One region of the Streptomyces sp. NPDC059861 genome, then DNA from elsewhere that is predicted to be linked to it. Evidence: riboswitches for the same ligand, from Rfam matches in the RefSeq annotation. Region 1 holds a riboswitch; the other holds the start of a gene.

The links. A riboswitch is a leader RNA that binds a small molecule or an ion and turns the genes downstream of it on or off. The one in region 1 is predicted to bind S-adenosylmethionine.
Region 2: it holds a riboswitch for S-adenosylmethionine, as region 1 does, so the genes downstream of both, ACFV6X_RS29610 (aminotransferase class V-fold PLP-dependent enzyme) here and thrC (threonine synthase) in region 1, are expected to answer to the same signal.

The regions. Positions count from the first base shown of each region.
Region 1 is NZ_JBHWJQ010000007.1:121,274-129,684, forward strand. It holds gene ACFV6X_RS08680 (NADH:flavin oxidoreductase) at 1-11, opposite strand, end outside; gene ACFV6X_RS08685 (class I SAM-dependent methyltransferase) at 218-892, shown strand; gene groL (chaperonin GroEL) at 972-2,594, opposite strand; gene ACFV6X_RS08695 (cold-shock protein) at 2,913-3,116, opposite strand; gene ACFV6X_RS08700 (MoaD/ThiS family protein) at 3,570-3,845, opposite strand; gene thrC (threonine synthase) at 3,927-5,216, opposite strand; SAM riboswitch class I at 5,235-5,390, opposite strand; gene ACFV6X_RS08710 (glucosyl-3-phosphoglycerate synthase) at 5,562-6,506, shown strand; gene ACFV6X_RS08715 (trehalose-6-phosphate synthase) at 6,590-7,990, shown strand; gene otsB (trehalose-phosphatase) at 8,013-8,411, opposite strand, start outside.
Region 2 is NZ_JBHWJQ010000042.1:10,710-19,120, reverse strand. It holds gene ACFV6X_RS29625 (hypothetical protein) at 1-57, opposite strand, end outside; gene ACFV6X_RS29620 (rhomboid family intramembrane serine protease) at 231-965, shown strand; gene ACFV6X_RS29615 (Lrp/AsnC ligand binding domain-containing protein) at 962-1,243, shown strand; gene ACFV6X_RS29610 (aminotransferase class V-fold PLP-dependent enzyme) at 1,336-2,697, opposite strand; SAM riboswitch class IV at 2,860-2,976, opposite strand; gene trpD (anthranilate phosphoribosyltransferase) at 3,061-4,125, opposite strand; gene ACFV6X_RS29600 (cytochrome bc complex cytochrome b subunit) at 4,263-5,900, opposite strand; gene ACFV6X_RS29595 (Rieske 2Fe-2S domain-containing protein) at 5,897-6,946, opposite strand; gene ACFV6X_RS29590 (c-type cytochrome) at 6,943-7,755, opposite strand; gene ACFV6X_RS29585 (heme-copper oxidase subunit III) at 7,820-8,411, opposite strand, start outside.

The DNA.
Region 1 (8,411 bases):
GTGACGGTCACGTGGGGGCTCCTCGGGGTTGCCGGTCGGCGGTCGGGCACACGCACGTGCTTCACGGGAGACTCATGCGTATGCGAATTATGCGTATGCATAGAAGCACACTTCCGCGACAACCGCCCTCCGCCGCCCGCCATTCCGGGCCGTCCCGCACGACTTCATGTGATCCGGGCCACTCACAGGCAGCACGTCCGGGCGGAAGAATGCCCGTATGACGAAGCCCGCCGCCCTGGTGCCCCCGCAGGAGCTGGGGCGATCCGCCGTGGTGGCCAACAACACGATGAACCGGGAGCGCGGCCTCGCCGGCGTCAACAGCTACACCCGCGAGCTGGGCCTCGACCCCCTGCGCCGGCTGACCGGCCGTCCCGCGCCGTCCTGGCTGGACCTGTGCAGCGGCGAGGGCCGCGCCCTGCGCGAGGCGGCCTCGGTCCTGCCCTCCGACGCCGTGCTCACCGGCGTCGACCTGGTGGGTCCACTCGTCCCCGCGCCGGCCCCGCCCACCGTGCGGGAGGTCGTCGCCTCGGTCGCGACCTGGACGCCGGTACGGACGTACGACCTGATCACCTGTGTGCACGGGCTGCACTACGTCGGCGACCAGGTCGGGCTGCTCGCCCGCGCCGCCTCCTGGCTCGCCCCGGACGGGCTGCTGATCGCGCACTTCGACCCGGACTCGATACGCGACGCGGACGGCTCACCGGCCGGCCGGGCGGCGGTCGCGGCGCTGCGGCGGGCCGGATTCGGCTACGGCCCCCGGCACCACCGGCTCACCCTGCGCGGCGGGCGCGCGGTGCGGCTGCCGTTCCGTTACCTGGGCGCCGACCCGGCGGCGGGGCCGAACTGGACCGGCCAGCCCGCCGTCGCCTCGCACTACGCCCCCGCGGACTGAGAACGCCCGAGGGCGGCACCCCCTGTCTCCAGGGAGTGCCGCCCTCGGTACTTACGGACGGGTCCGATCCTCTGAGGGATCAGAAGTCCATGTCACCGCCCGGCATGCCGCCGCCGGCCGGGGCCGCGGCCTTCTCCGGCTTGTCGGCGATGACGGCCTCGGTGGTGAGGAAGAGCGCGGCGATGGAGGCGGCGTTCTGCAGGGCAGAGCGGGTCACCTTCGCCGGGTCGATGATGCCCTCGGCGATCATGTCGACGTACTCGCCGGTCGCGGCGTTCAGACCGTGGCCGACGGGCAGGTTGCGCACCTTCTCGACGATGACGCCACCCTCGAGACCACCGTTGACGGCGATCTGCTTGAGCGGGGCCTCCAGGGCGAGCTTCACGGCGTTGGCGCCGGTCGCCTCGTCACCCTCGAGGTCCAGCTTCTCGAAGACCGTGGAGGCCTGGAGCAGGGCCACGCCACCACCGGCGACGATGCCCTCCTCGACGGCCGCCTTCGCGTTGCGAACGGCGTCCTCGATGCGGTGCTTGCGCTCCTTGAGCTCGACCTCGGTGGCGGCACCGGCCTTGATGACGGCCACGCCGCCGGCCAGCTTCGCCAGACGCTCCTGGAGCTTCTCGCGGTCGTAGTCCGAGTCGCTGTTCTCGATCTCGGCGCGGATCTGGTTGACCCGGCCGGCGACCTGGTCGGCGGAGCCGGCGCCGTCGACGATGGTGGTCTCGTCCTTGGTGATGACGACCTTGCGGGCGCGGCCCAGGAGGTCCAGGGTCGCGTTCTCCAGCTTGAGGCCGACCTCCTCGGAGATGACCTCGCCGCCCGTGAGGATGGCGATGTCGCCGAGCATGGCCTTGCGGCGGTCACCGAAGCCCGGGGCCTTGACGGCGACGGACTTGAAGGTGCCACGGATCTTGTTGACGACCAGGGTCGACAGGGCCTCGCCCTCGACGTCCTCGGCGATGATCAGCAGCGGCTTGCCCGACTGCATGACCTTCTCCAGGAGCGGGAGCAGGTCCTTGACGTTGGAGACCTTGGAGTTGGCGATGAGGATGTACGGGTCCTCCAGCACCGCCTCCATGCGCTCCATGTCGGTGGCGAAGTACGCCGAGATGTAGCCCTTGTCGAAGCGCATACCCTCGGTGAGCTCCAGCTCCAGACCGAAAGTCTGGGACTCCTCGACGGTGATGACGCCTTCCTTGCCGACCTTGTCCATCGCCTCGGCGATGAGCTCGCCGATCTGGGTGTCGGCGGCGGAGATGGAGGCCGTGGAGGCGATCTGCTCCTTGGTCTCGACCTCCTTGGCCTGGTCGAGCAGCGCACCGGAGACGGCCTCGACGGCCTTCTCGATACCGCGCTTCAGAGCCATCGGGTTGGCACCGGCGGCCACGTTGCGCAGGCCCTCGCGGACCAGCGCCTGGGCGAGAACGGTGGCGGTGGTCGTACCGTCGCCGGCGACGTCGTCCGTCTTCTTGGCGACTTCCTTGACCAGCTCGGCGCCGATCTTCTCGTACGGGTCCTCGAGCTCGATCTCCTTGGCGATGGAGACACCATCGTTGGTGATCGTGGGGGCGCCCCACTTCTTCTCGAGGACGACGTTGCGGCCCTTGGGGCCGAGCGTCACCTTCACGGCGTCCGCGAGCTGGTTCATGCCGCGCTCGAGGCCGCGCCGCGCCTCCTCGTCGAACGCGATGATCTTGGCCATGTGAAGTGGTCCCTCCAGGACTGGGGGTGATTCCTTCGGACCGCGCCCGCGCCCGCGACGGACGGCTCGCCTGCCCCGTGGTTCCTTGCCCCACACGGCTTGCGGCCTCACCGACCCGGTCCTTCTTTGTCACTCTCACCTTCAGAGTGCTAACGCCAATGATTAGCACTCGCCCCTGCCGAGTGCAAGCGCCTCCCCGGATCCGGGCGAGGTCTGCGCCGCCCGCGGACACGCCCCGGCCACGCACGCCGAAGGGCCCGCGCCTCCGGGGAGGCACGGGCCCTTCGAACAGAAATGTCACATACGGTGGTCGCGCGCTTAAGCGGTGAGACGAACCATGTCGGCCTGCGGGCCCTTCTGGCCCTGCGAGATCTCGAACTCGACCCGCTGACCCTCTTCGAGGGTCCGGTAGCCGTCCATCTGGATCGCGCTGTAGTGGACGAAGACGTCCGCACCACCGTCGACCGCGATGAAGCCGTACCCCTTCTCCGCGTTGAACCACTTGACGGTGCCCTGAGCCATGCCTAACTCCCCTATTACTGGCCCTTGCACAGATCCACACTTCGCGGATCCGGGTCAGACCTCGCCCGCCATTTGCTGAGGGGCGTGCGCCGGAACGCGTCGACCGCGGCTGAATGTATCTGTCCAACTGCCGTCTGCAACAGGTCAATCGGACGAGAAATCTGGGCGTCGACGGTCGGTAATTTGCGGAGAATTCGCCCGGATTCAGGGCAAGTCGGGCTCCATAAAAGGAATGAAAGACGCAAAAGAGCCACACACTTTGGCTACTTCTCATCGCATCGGAGCCGGAACTCATATGCGCCCGGCATGTGGGGCCGCGACGCGTTCCCCAACTCTACCGCGCTCAACCACACTGAATTGCCCCCTCCGCTTCTCTCACGGAGGGGGCAGTTCGATGAACATTGAGTAATCGGAGTTACTCACGGTAATGCGCGGGCGGTTTCAGCGGGCCGTTCAGCCGCCGGCGACCGCCGGAATGATGGACACGCCGACGCCGTCCGGAGTGGCCGTCTCCAGGCCCTGCTCGAAGCGGACGTCGTCGTCGTCGACGTACACGTTGACGAAACGCCGCAGCTTGCCCTGGTCGTCCAGGACCCGGGCGGCGATACCGGTGTGGTTCTTCTCCAGATCGGCGATCACCTCACCGAGGTTCGCCCCCTCGGCGGGGACCTCGGCCTGGCCGCCGGTGTAGGTGCGCAGGATCGTGGGGATGCGGACGGTGACGCTCACGTTGAGACCTCCGGTGGAATGACGGACCTGGGGCACGGGGGAACTGCGCGGCCGGCCCCCACCGGCCCGCAGCATGACGGTTCAGACGAGTCCAGCCTCGCGGAACGACTCCAGGCTGGGCCGGATGGTGGCCGTCAGACCCGTACCCGCCACCGCGTCCAGCGTCTTCAGGCCGTCCCCGGTGTTCAGCACGACGGTCGTCAGCGACGGGTCCAGCACACCGAGTTCGACCAGCTTGCGCGTGACCCCGACGGTCACCCCGCCCGCCGTCTCGGCGAAGATCCCTTCGGTCCGCGCGAGCAGCTTGATCGCGTCCACGACCTGCTCGTCCGTCACGTCCTCCACCGCGCCGCCGGTGCGCCGCGCGATGTCCAGCACGTACGGTCCGTCGGCCGGGTTACCGATGGCCAGCGACTTGGCGATGGTGTGCGGCTTCTGCGGCCGGACGACGTCGTGCCCCGACTTGAACGCGGTCGACACCGGCGAGCAGCCTTCCGCCTGCGCCCCGAAGATCTTGTACGGCCGGTCCTCGACGAGCCCGAGCTCGATCAGCTCCTGCAGTCCCTTGTCGATCTTCGTGAGCTGGGAGCCGGAGGCGATCGGCACCACGATCTGGTCGGGCAGCCGCCAGCCGAGCTGCTCGCAGATCTCGTACGCCAGGGTCTTGGACCCCTCCGCGTAGTACGGCCGCAGGTTGACGTTGACGAAACCCCAGCCCTCGCCGGCCGGGTCGCCGATCAGCTCGGAGCAGAAACGGTTCACGTCGTCGTAGTTGCCCTCGATGCCGACGAGTTCGCCGCCGTAGACCGCGGCCATGACGACCTTGCCCTGCTCCAGGTCGTGCGGGATGAACACGCAGGAGCGGAAGCCGGCCCGGGCGGCGGCGGCGCCCACGGCGCCCGCGAGGTTGCCGGTGGACGAGCAGGAGAGGGTGGTGAAACCGAAGGCCCGCGCGGCCTCCAGTGCCTGGGCGACCACCCGGTCCTTGAAGGAGTGGGTCGGGTTGCCGGAGTCGTCCTTGACGAACAGCTTGCCGGGCTCGACGCCGAGTTCACCGGCGAGGCGGTCGGCCTGGACCAGCTCGGTCCAGCCGGGGTTCAGGTTCGGCTTGCCGGCCACGTCGGCCGGGACGGGCAGCAGCGGCGCGTAACGCCAGATGTTCGCCGGGCCCGCCTCGATGCGCTTGCGGAGCTCCTCGGCGTCGTACGCGGAGAAGTCGTATGCGATCTCCAGCGGGCCGAAACACTCCTCGCAGGCGAAGACCGGGCCGAGCGGAACACGGTGGCCGCATTCGCGGCAGGACAGCGCCGCGGCGGGACCGAGGTCGACGGTGGGGTTGCTGGTGCTGCTTTCGACAGTCTGCACAGCCATGTGAGGCGAGGCCCTTTCTCCTCATCTTCCTCACGACGCATCTCGCCGTGAGACGGAATTGGCACCTTCCCTAGCCGGGAGCCTCGCGGAACGATCGAGAACGATCTACGAGAACCGACTGGAGGGTTGCCGGGGCTTCAACGGGCCGTTTCCCTCTGCCCCTCTGGATGAGCTGTATGTGGTTGTTGTGCGGTGGTGAGAGCCGACGACCCCCGACATGCGATGGTCACCAGCGTTGTTCAAGACTGTAACCGAAGGCCAGGACAGTTGAGATAGTCGTCCGAACCGCGAGATGGATCACAGAAAACGTCCGCTCGCCGAGAGAACGCAGAGGAGCACCGGACTGTGCTGGAGGAAGTCGAGCGCTGGCTGAGCACCCGCTCCTGGTCGCTGGCCGACCGTCCGCTCCACAAGATCCTGGCCGCGAAGCGCGGCACGGGCCAGTCGATCAGTGTCGTGCTGCCCGCGCTCAACGAGGAGGAGACCGTCGGCGACATCGTCGCCGCGATCCGGCACGACCTCATGGAACAGGTCCCGCTGGTCGACGAGATCGTCGTGGTCGACTCCGGCTCGACCGACCGCACCTCCGAGGTGGCCGCCGCTGCGGGCGCCCGGGTGGCGCACCGCGACGCGATACTCGCGCGCATCCCGCCCGTCCCCGGCAAGGGCGAGGTGCTGTGGCGCTCCCTGCTCGTCACCCGCGGCGACATCGTCTGCTTCATCGACGCGGACCTGAGGGAGTTCTCCTCGGACTTCGTCACGGGCATCGTCGGCCCGCTGCTCACCGACCCCGACATCGCCCTCGTGAAGGGGATGTACGACCGTCCCCTGGGCAACGCGGCCGGGCAGGGCGGCCGGGTGACCGAGCTGATGGCCCGCCCGCTGCTGAACCTGCACTGGCCGCAGCTGGCCGGCTTCGTCCAGCCGCTCGGCGGCGAGTACGCGGCCCGGCGCTCGCTGCTGGAGCAACTGCCGTTCCCGGTCGGGTACGGCGTGGAGCTGGGCATGCTGGTGGACTCCTTGCATCTGGTCGGGCTCGACGCCCTCGCCCAGGTGGACGTCGGAGTGCGCAAGCACCGGCACCAGGACGGACAGGCGCTGGGCCGGATGGCGGCGGCGATCTACCGCACGGCCCAGCTGCGGCTGGCCCGCGGCCAGCTCGTCCGCCCCTGCCTCACCCAGTTCGAGCGGGTGGAGGACGGGTTCGAGCCGCGGACGTACTCCGTGGACACGGAGGAGCGGCCGCCGATGGTGGAGATCGCGGAGTACGCGGCCCGGAAGGTGGCCTGACCGTGGGATACGGCTGTATACGGTCCCGTTTCGGGCTCGAACCGTACGTTTGAGCGGATCAGGAGAGGGCTAGGTTGAGGCGTATGGCTTCGACGTACGGTCCTGCGCAGGTACTGGTCGCCTCCAACCGGGGCCCGGTCTCGTACGAGGTGCGTGACGACGGCTCGCTGCACGCCAGACGTGGTGGCGGCGGGCTCGTCTCCGGCCTCTCCGCGATCGGCCCGGACGCCGGCGCGCTGTGGGTGTGCTCCGCCCTCGGCGACGGCGACCGCGAGGCGGTGCGGCGCGGCGTCGGGGAGTCCGGCGTGCGGATGCTGGACATCGCGGCCGACGTGCACGCCGACGCGTACAACGGCGTCGCCAACTCCGTGCTGTGGTTCGTGCACCACATGCTGTACCAGACGCCGCTGGAGCCGGTCTTCGACGCGGAGTTCCGGCGGCAGTGGGCGTCGTACGAGGCCTACAACCGCTCGTTCGCCGAGGCGCTGGCCCAGGAGGCCGCCGAGGGTGCGGCGGTGCTGGTGCAGGACTACCACCTGACGCTGGTGCCGGGAATGCTGCGCGAGCTGCGGCCGGACGTGCGGATCAGCCACTTCTCGCACACGCCGTGGGCGCCGCCGGAGTACTTCCGGTTGCTGCCGGACGACATCGCCGGGCAGGTGCTGCGGGGCATGCTGGGCGCGGACCGGCTCGGCTTCCTCACCCGGCGGTGGGCGGACGCCTTCACGGCGTGCTGCGAGGCGTTCGCCGACGGGCTCGGCGAGACCCGGGTCGGCGTGCACGGGCTCGGGGCCGACGCCGACTTCCTGCGGCAGCGGTCGCACGAGCCGGACGTCGAGGAACGGATGACCGCACTGCGCACGGAGGTCGGCGAGGGCCGGAAGACAATCGTCCGTGTCGACCGGACGGAGCTGTCCAAGAACATCGTGCGCGGGCTGCTGGCCTACCGGCAGCTCCTCGACGACCGCCCCGAGTGGCGCGAACGGGTGGTGCACGTCGCCTTCGCCTACCCCTCGCGGCAGGACCTCGCCGTGTACCGCGACTACACGGCCGAGGTGCAGCGGGTGGCCGAGGAGATCAACGAGCGGTACGGGACGCCGGGCTGGACGCCGGTCGTGCTGCACGTGAAGGACGACTTCGCCCGCTCGCTGGCCGCCTACCGGCTCGCGGACGTGGCACTGGTGAACCCGATCCGCGACGGCATGAACCTGGTCGCCAAGGAGGTGCCCGTCGTCTCCGACGAGGGGTGCGCGCTGGTCCTGTCCCGGGAGGCGGGGGCCTACGAGGAGCTGCGCGAGGACGCGATCGGGGTGAACCCGTACGACGTCACCGGCACGGCCGAAGCGCTCCACGAGGCCCTGACGATGCGCCCCGCCGAACGCACCGAACGGGCCAAGCGGCTCGCGGCGACCGCCACGGCGCTGCCCCCGTCCCAGTGGTTCCTCGACCAGCTCCACGCCCTGCGGGACCGGCCGACGGACTGACCCCGCGGGCCTCAGGGCGCGGTCACGTCTTCAGATGGGCCGCGAGTCCCGCGAGCAGTTCCACGACGCCCTCCGGGCCCGCGACCACCAGGTCGGCGCGCTCCCGCAGTTCGGTCACCTCGTCGCTGCCGCTGCACACCAGCAGGCCGGGGGTGCCGTCGGAGCGGAGCGTGCCGACCGCCGCGTAGGCGGGGAGGTCGCCGAGGTCGTCGCCGGCATAGAGGACGGACTCGGCGCCCAGCTCCCGGACGTAGTCGAGCAGGGCCACGCCCTTGTCCATGCCGGGCGGGCGCAGTTCGAGGACCAGGCGGCCGGGCTCGACGATCAGGCCGTGCCGGGTGGCGAGGTCCGTCAGGGGGGTGCGCAGGGCCTCGAACGCGGCCTGCGGGTCCCCGGCACGGCGGGTGTGGACGGCGATCGC
Region 2 (8,411 bases), on a different contig from region 1:
ATTGCCGCAGAGGGTGCAGCGCCACCGCGTGGTGTCCGTCGGCAGGGGAACCGTCATCGTGGCTGTTCGCTTTCCTTCTAGTTTCGGTGATGCGTCGTTTCCGTGCTGCGCCAGATTCCCTGGAGCGTGTGGCTCGTAACCCTACGGCCTGGCGGGTCCTCGACGCCCGTCCGTCCCGGGCGGCGAGGCGGTCTGCACGGTTGCGTCCACTTACGTCATGCTCTGTGTCCATGATCAGCTTCTGGAGCACGGCGGGCCGCCGGACAGGCCCCCGACGGCAGGCGCCGGTGATGTACGCACTGATCGTCCTGTGCTGCCTGATCTTCCTGATCGGCCCCGCCTCGGGCCTGAATCCGGTGTACGGCCTGGGCGACGAGCTGCTCGCCGCGCAGCGGGCGTACTTCCGCCGCTGGGGGGTGGTACCCGCAGAACTGTTCGAGGGTTCCCCCCGGGCCGTCCTCACCCCGGCCACGGGCCTCTTCGTGCACGGCACCTGGGTGCATCTGCTCGGCAACATGCTCTTCCTCTACGTCTTCGGCGTGATGACCGAGGAACGGATGGGCCGCGTCGAGTTCACCCTCTTCTACCTCGGCTGCGGCTACCTCGCGCTGCTGGGGTACGCGGTGGCCAACGCCGACTCCGAGCAGTCCCTGGTCGGCGCGTCGGGAGCGATCTCGGCGGTCCTCGGCGCCTTTCTCTTCCTCTTCCCCCGGGCCCGGGTGACCAGCCTTCTGCCGTTCCTGTTCTTCCTGCCGCTGCGCTTCCCGGCCTGGGTGGTGCTGCCCTTCTGGGTGGCTCTCCAGTGGCTCGCGGCGGGCCAGGCCTCCAGCGGTCCCGGGGTGGCCTATCTGGCCCACCTGGTGGGCTTCGGCCTGGGCTTCGCCTACGCGTGGGCGCGATTCGGCCGTACGACTAGAGTGAAGCCCGCCCCTGCTCCGGCCCCCGAGGGAGAGAACCAGCCGTGATCACCGCGATCGTCCTGATCAAGACCAGCGTGGACCGGATCCCCGAGATCGCCGAGCAGATCGCCGCGCTGGACTCCGTCAGTGAGGTCTTCTCGGTCACCGGCACCTACGACCTGATCGCCATGGTCCGGGTGAAGCAGCACGAGAACCTCGCCGACGTCATTCCCGGCAGCATCAGCAAGATCGCCGGCGTGGAGGCGACGGACACCCACGTGGCGTTCCGTACGTACTCCCAGCACGACCTGGAGGCGGCGTTCGCGATCGGGCTGGACAGCTAGCCCCCGGACACCGCCCCTAGGCGTCGAGCCGCGCGGCGGTGATCCCGCCGGGATCACACGGCGGGATCACACGGCGGGATCACACGGCGGGATCACACGGCGGGGACGCAACGGCCTTCCACCGTGCGGTATTTCCACTTCGCGCCGTCTCGGACCAGTTCCCGCACCGCCCCGACGAACCGCTCGACATGCTCGTCCGGCGTCCCCGCGCCGAAGCTCACCCGGACGGCGTTCAGCGACTTCTCGCCGGGAGCCGCCTCGGGGGCACCGCACTCGCCCTGGGTCTGCGGGTCGCTGCCGAGCAGCGTACGGACGAGGGGGTGGGCACAGAAGAGCCCGTCGCGGACGCCGATGCCGTACTCGGCGGAGAGGGCGGCGGCGAGGTGCGAGCTGTTCCAGCCCTCGACGACGAAGGAGAGCACCCCGACGCGCGGGGCGTCGTCGCCGAACAGGGACAGGATCCGGACCTCGGACACCCCGGCGAGGCCGTCGCGGACCTTGCGGATCAGGCGCTGCTCCCGGGCGACCAGGGTGTCGTATCCGGCCTCGGTGAGGGCCTTGCAGGCCGACGCGACGGCGTAGGCGCCGATGACGTTCGGCGAGCCCCCCTCGTGCCGGGCGGCGCTGTCGTGCCACTCCACGTCGACGCCGCCGTCGGCACGCCGGGCGACCGTGCGGCTGGCACCGCCGCCCGCGAGGTACGGCTCGGCCTCGCGCAGCCAGTCGGCCCGGCCGGCCAGCACGCCGGAGCCGAACGGGGCGTACAGCTTGTGCCCGGAGAAGGCCACCCAGTCGACGTCCAGCTCCCGCACGGAGACCGGGTGGTGCGGCGCGAGCTGGGCGGCGTCCAGCACGATCCGGGCGCCGTGCGCGTGCGCGGCCGCGGCGAGCTCCCGTACGGGCCACAGTTCGCCGGTGACGTTGGAGGCGCCGGTGACGCAGACCAGGGCCGGGCCGCGGGACCCGCGCCCGGCCAGCGCGCGCTCCAGGGTCCGCACCGCCTGCTGCGGGGTGCGCGGGGCGTCGAGGTAGGTGACGTCGGCGTCCCGCCAGGGCAGCAGGGAGGCGTGGTGCTCGGTCTCGAAGACGAAGACCTGGCAGCCGGCGGGAAGGGCGCCGGCGAGCAGGTTGAGCGAGTCGGTGGTGGCCCGGGTGAAGATCACCTGGTCGTCGTCACGGCAGTCGAGGAACTCGGCGACGGTCCTGCGGGCGTTCTCGAAGAGGTCGGTGGACAACTGGGAGAGATAGCCGGCACCGCGGTGGACACTGCCGTAGTACGGCGCGTAGGCCGCCACGTCGTCCCAGACGCGCTGGAGGGCGGGGGCGCTGGCCGCGTAGTCGAGGGCGGCGTAGGTGACTTCGCCCCCGGTGACGAGCGGGACGGTCACGTCCCGGCCCAGAACGGGCAGCGGGGCACAAACGGACTGGCCGGCGGCAGCGGTGGAGACGGACATGGGTGTACTCCCGTAAGACAGACGGAGACCACCACGCGAGCGGCACGCTCGAGCGCGGAGGTGGAAGGAAAGAGGGGTGCGGAGGCGGGGCTCTGCGGCCCTATCGCATTCGCTGGCTCACGGAAGGCTCCCTCGACGACCAGGACCCCTGGTGACGCGAGGGGTCCGCGCTTGTCGTAGACCTTGCTGCCTACGACCTGGTCCTCACCCGGGGCACCCCGCCACGGACGGAGGGTTGCCGGACAGCCGGCCGGGGCCTTTCAGCTGTCGCTCATGACCTGGTACAGCATCCTGCCACATGATCTTCGGCTCGCAAGGCGCGGTCCAGAATCCGGACCGCGCCCCGCGTCACCGCACGCGGCCTCAGGCGTTGCTCGCCGCCACCCAGCGGTCCAGCACCCGCCTGGCGGCACCCGAGTCGATCGCCTGCGCCGCCCTCGCCATCCCGGCGCCGATCTGCTCGGCCAGCGGCCCGTCGCCGGGCTCCAGCGCCACCAGCGCCGCCGCCGCGTTCAGCAGCACGGCGTCCCGTACGGGGCCCGGCTCGCCGTCCAGCAGGCGCCGGGCGACCTCGGCGTTGTACGAGGCGTCCGCGCCGCGCAGCGCCTGAACCGGCACCAGGTCGATGCCGACCTCGCGCGGGTCGAAGGACTCCTCGGTCACCTTGCCGTCGCGGACCACCCACACCCGCGACGTCGACGTGGTCGTCAGCTCGTCCAGGCCGTCGTCGCCGCGGAAGACCAGCGAGGAGTTGCCGCGCCCGGCGAAGACACCGGCGACGATCGGCGCCATCCGGAGGTCCGCGACACCCACCGCCTGCGCCTTGACCTTCGCCGGGTTGGTCAGCGGGCCCAGGAAGTTGAACGTCGTCCGGATGCCCAACTGGCCTCGCGCCGCCGCCACATGACGCAGTGCCGGGTGGAACTTCACCGCGAAGCAGAAGGTGATCCCCGCCTCCTCGGCGACCTCGGCGACCCGCCGCGGTGTCAGTTGCAGATTGACGCCCAGCTTCTCCAGCACGTCGGAGGCTCCGGAGGCGGAGGACGCGGCCCGGTTGCCGTGCTTGACGACCTTCGCGCCCGTACCGGCGATGACGATCGCCGACATGGTGGAGATGTTCACCGTCTTCGCGCCGTCGCCGCCGGTCCCGACGATGTCGACCGTCTCGCCCGGCACCTCGATGACGTTCGCGTGCTCGTACATCGTGCGCACGAGCCCGCTGATCTCCTCGACGGTCTCGCCCTTGGCCCGCAGCGCCACCGCGAAGCCGGCGATCTGCGCGTCCGTCGCCTCGCCCCGCATGATCAGGTCCATCGCCCAGGCGGTGTCGTCGGCGCTCAGGTCACGGCCGTCCAGCAGGCCGTTCAGCAGGGCGGGCCAGGAGCGGCCCGCCGCGGTGTCGCCTCCAGCGGGGGTCACAGCGCTCATAAGCCGCTCCTGGTCCAGTCCCGTCGTACGGGACACTTGTCTCGAACTGGGTCCACCCTATCCAGCCCCGGGCACGGCGAAGGGCCCCGTCCGAACACCGGACGGGGCCCTTCGCCGTGGCGTGGCGAGTGCGGCGATCAGTGGTGGCCGTGGCCGCTCGTGATCTCCTTGTACTCATCGACGGTGGGCTTGGGGATCTGGGCGTCCTCACCGTAGTAGGAGTTGCTGAGCTTGGCGCGCAGCTTCTCGGTGCCCGTCACCTTGCGCTCGACGCCGTTCTCGTCGACCGCCGGGCCGATCTCGGCCGGCTGGTACTGCTCGTGTGCCGTGAGCGTGTACAGCGCCTCCTGGCTGAGCGGCTCGTGGACCTCGATGAACTCACCGTGCGGCAGGCGCTTGATGGTGCCGGTCTCCCGGCCGTGCAGCACCTTGTCCTTGTCCCGGCGCTGCAGGCCGAGGCAGATCCGCTTGGTGACGACGAAGGCGAGGACCGGTCCGGCGAAGAAGCCGATCCGGACGAACCAGGTGACCGCGTTGATCGACAGGTGGAAGTGCGTGGCGACGATGTCGTTGCCACCGCCGATCAGCATGATCATGTAGCCGGTGACCCAGGCGACACCGAAGGCCGTACGGGTCGGGGCGTTGCGCGGGCGGTCCAGGATGTGGTGCTCGCGCTTGTCGCCGGTGACCCACGACTCGATGAAGGGGTACAGGGCGATCACGCCGAGGAACAACCCGAACAGCACCAGCGGGACGAACACGCCCAGGACCAGTGTGTGGCCCCAGAAGTTGATCTCCCAGCCGGGCATGGCACGGACGAGGCCTTCGGCGAAGCCCATGTACCAGTCGGGCTGGGCGCCCGTGGACACCTGGTCCGGCCGGTACGGGCCGAGGACCCAGATCGGGTTGACCGACGCGATGCCGGCCAGGGCCGAGATGGCACCGAAGACCAGGAAGAAGAAGCCTCCGGCCTTGGCCGTGTAGACCGGCAGCAGCGGCATGCCGACGACGTTCTTGTTCGACTTGCCGGGGCCCGCGAACTGCGTGTGCTTGTGGTAGAAGACCAGGATCAGGTGGCCGACCACGAGCCCGAGCATGATGCCGGGCAGCAGCAGGATGTGGATCGAGTAGAACCGGGCGACGAAGTCGGTCCCGGGGAACTCCCCGCCGAACAGGAACATCGAGATGTACGTGCCGACGATCGGCACGGACAGGATCGCGCCCTGGGTGAAGCGGACACCGGTGCCGGAGAGCAGGTCGTCCGGGAGCGAGTAGCCGGTGAACCCGGTGAACATGCCGAGGACGAAGAGCAGGAAGCCGAACAGCCAGTTGATCTCACGCGGCTTGCGGAACGCGCCGGTGAAGAAGACACGCATCATGTGCACGAACATGCCGGCGAGGAAGATGATCGCCGCCCAGTGGTGGATCTGCCGGATCAGCAGACCGCCGCGCACGTCGAAGCTGATGTCCAGGGTGGAGGCGAACGCCTCCGACATCAGCTGGCCCTGCAGCGGGACGTAGCTGCCGTGGTACTCCACCTCGTTCATCGACGGGTGGAAGAACAGCGTCAGGTACACACCCGTGAGGATGATGATGATGAAGCTGTACAGGCAGATCTCGCCCAGCATGAAGGACCAGTGGTCCGGGAAGATCTTGCGCATGTTGGCCTTGGCCAGGGAGTAGATCCCGAGCCGGCCGTCGGCCCAGTCGGCGACGCGTTCGCCGGCCGGCGCCTTCCCGCGAGAGCGGGAATCGGAAGTGGTCGTAGTGCTCATCCGCGCTCCCAGAATGCAGGACCGACGGGCTCTTCGAAGTCGCCGAGCGCCTCGAGGTAACCCTCGTCGTTCACGCCGATCCGCAGCTGCGGAAGGGCGTGGCCGGCGGGGCCGAAGATGACCCGGGCACCGTCGGACAGGTCGAAGGTGGACTGGTGGCAGGGGCACAGCACGTGGTGCGTCTGCTGCTCGTACAGCGAGATCGGGCAACCGACGTGGGTGCAGATCTTCGAGTACGCCACGATGCCCTCGTGCGACCATTCGAGCTCGCGCTTGTCCTTGATGTCGCCCGGCTGCAGCCGCACGATCATCAGGGCCGCCTTGGCGATCTCGTTCTGGAAGTCGTGGTCGTGCTCCTCCAGGCCCTCGGGCTTGGCGAACGTGAGCGAACCGACGATGACGTCCGAGGGACGCAGCGGCTCGTTCGTGTTCATGTTGACGAGGAGCTTGCCCTTCTTCCACAGGGTGTGGCGGAGCTTGTCCTCGGGCAGCGGACCCAGGTCGCGCAGCAGGACGACGCCGGACAGCGGCACCAGCGTGAGCGCGCCGAACATCGTGTTGCGGATCAGCTTGCGACGGCCGAGCGCGGATTCCTTGGCACCCTGCTTGAAGTCCGCGTGGACCTTCGCGCGGACCTCGGGGGAGGCCTCGATCGGGTGACGCTCGTCGGCGATCTCCACGTCGGACATCAGGGTGCGGGCCCAGTGGACCGCGCCCGCGCCGATGCAGAACAGCGCGAGACCCAGGGTCAGGCCCAGCGCGAGGTTCAGGGCGCTGACGTGGCCGAGCGGCCAGACGTAGACGGCCTTGTCGACCGGCACCGCCACGAACGCGGCGATGAAGGCCACCGTGGCCAGCATCGACAGCGTGAACAGCATGGCCACCGCGCGCTCGGACCGCTTGGCGGCCCGCTCGTCGATGTCCTGGACCCGGTGCTCGTGCGGGGGCAGACCGGGGTCCGCGAACGGGTTCTTCTCGTCGGCGACGTCGACCGCGCCGGCCCGCTTCGCGGGCAGGTTCTCTTCTGGGATGTCTTGGCTACTCATGACTTCTTGGCCTTTGCGGTCCGGGCGGCGACCCACACGGCGACGGCGATCAGGCCACCGAGACCGAAGATCCAGCCGAACAGGCCCTCACTGACCGGCCCGAGGCCGCCCAGCTCCAGACCGCCGGGGCTCTCCGTCGTGGAGCTGTTGACCGCCTCCAGGTACGCGATGATGTCCTTCTTGTTCTGCTCGGACAGCGTCGTGTCGGGGAAGGAGGGCATGTTCTGCGGGCCGGTCTGCATGGCCTCGTAGATGTGCTTCGGGTCGACGCCTTCCAGAGACGGCGCGTACTTGCCCTCGGTGAGCGCACCGCCCTTGCCGGTGAAGTTGTGGCACTGCGCGCAGTTGGTGCGGAAGAGCTCGCCACCCTCGGCGATGTCCGCGCCCTCCGTGCCGTACTGCTCCTTGGTCGGGATGTTCGGCCCGGCGCCGAGCGAGGCGACGTAGGCCGCGAGCTGGTCGATCTCGGCCTGCGTGTAGATGACCTTCTTCTTCGGCACCTGGGCGCCCTGGGAGGTCGCCGCCGGCATGCGGCCGGTGCCCACCTGGAAGTCGACGGCCGCGGCGCCCACGCCCACCAGGCTGGGACCGTCGGAGGTGCCCTGACCATCGGTGCCGTGACAGCTGGCGCAGCCGACGGCGTAGAGCTTCTTGCCCTCGTCGATGGCGAGGGACTGGGCCGTTTCGTCGGCCTGCGCCTTGTCCGCGGGCGCGAACACGGCGTACAGCCCCCCAGTGGCCGCCAGCGCAAGGAGTAGGACGACGACCGCCGCCAGCGGATGGCGTCGTCGTGCGGAGAGCTTTTTCACGGATTACCCCGGTGTCAGGATCTTCTGCGTCGAGTCTTCTGGAATGCGCGGGAGCGGGTCCCGGCTACTTGATCATGTAGATCGTGGCGAAGAGGCCGATCCAGACGACATCGACGAAGTGCCAGTAGTAGGACACGACGATGGCGGCGGTCGCCTGCTCGTGGGTGAACCTCCGAGCCGCATAGGTACGGCCGAGGACCAGCAGGAAGGCGATGAGTCCGCCCGTCACGTGCAGGCCGTGGAAGCCGGTGGTCAGGTAGAAGACCGAGCCGTACGGGTCGGAGGAGAGCGAGAGGCCCTCGTGCTTCACCAGCTCGGTGTACTCGTAGACCTGGCCGCCGATGAAGATCGCACCCATCACGAAGGTGACGATGAACCACATCCGGAGCTTCTTGACGTCACCGCGCTCAGCGGCGAACACGCCCAGCTGGCAGGTGAGGGAGGAGAGCACCAGGATCGTGGTGTTGGTCGCCGAGAACGGGAAGTTCAAGGCCGAGGCCTTCTCATGCCAGAACTCGGGACCGGTCACCGATCGCAGGGTGAAGTACATCGCGAAGAGGGCCGCGAAGAACATCAGCTCGGAACTCAGCCAGATGATGGTTCCGACGCTGGTGAGGTTCGGCCGGTTGACCGACGGGTGCGCGTGCCCGGTATCT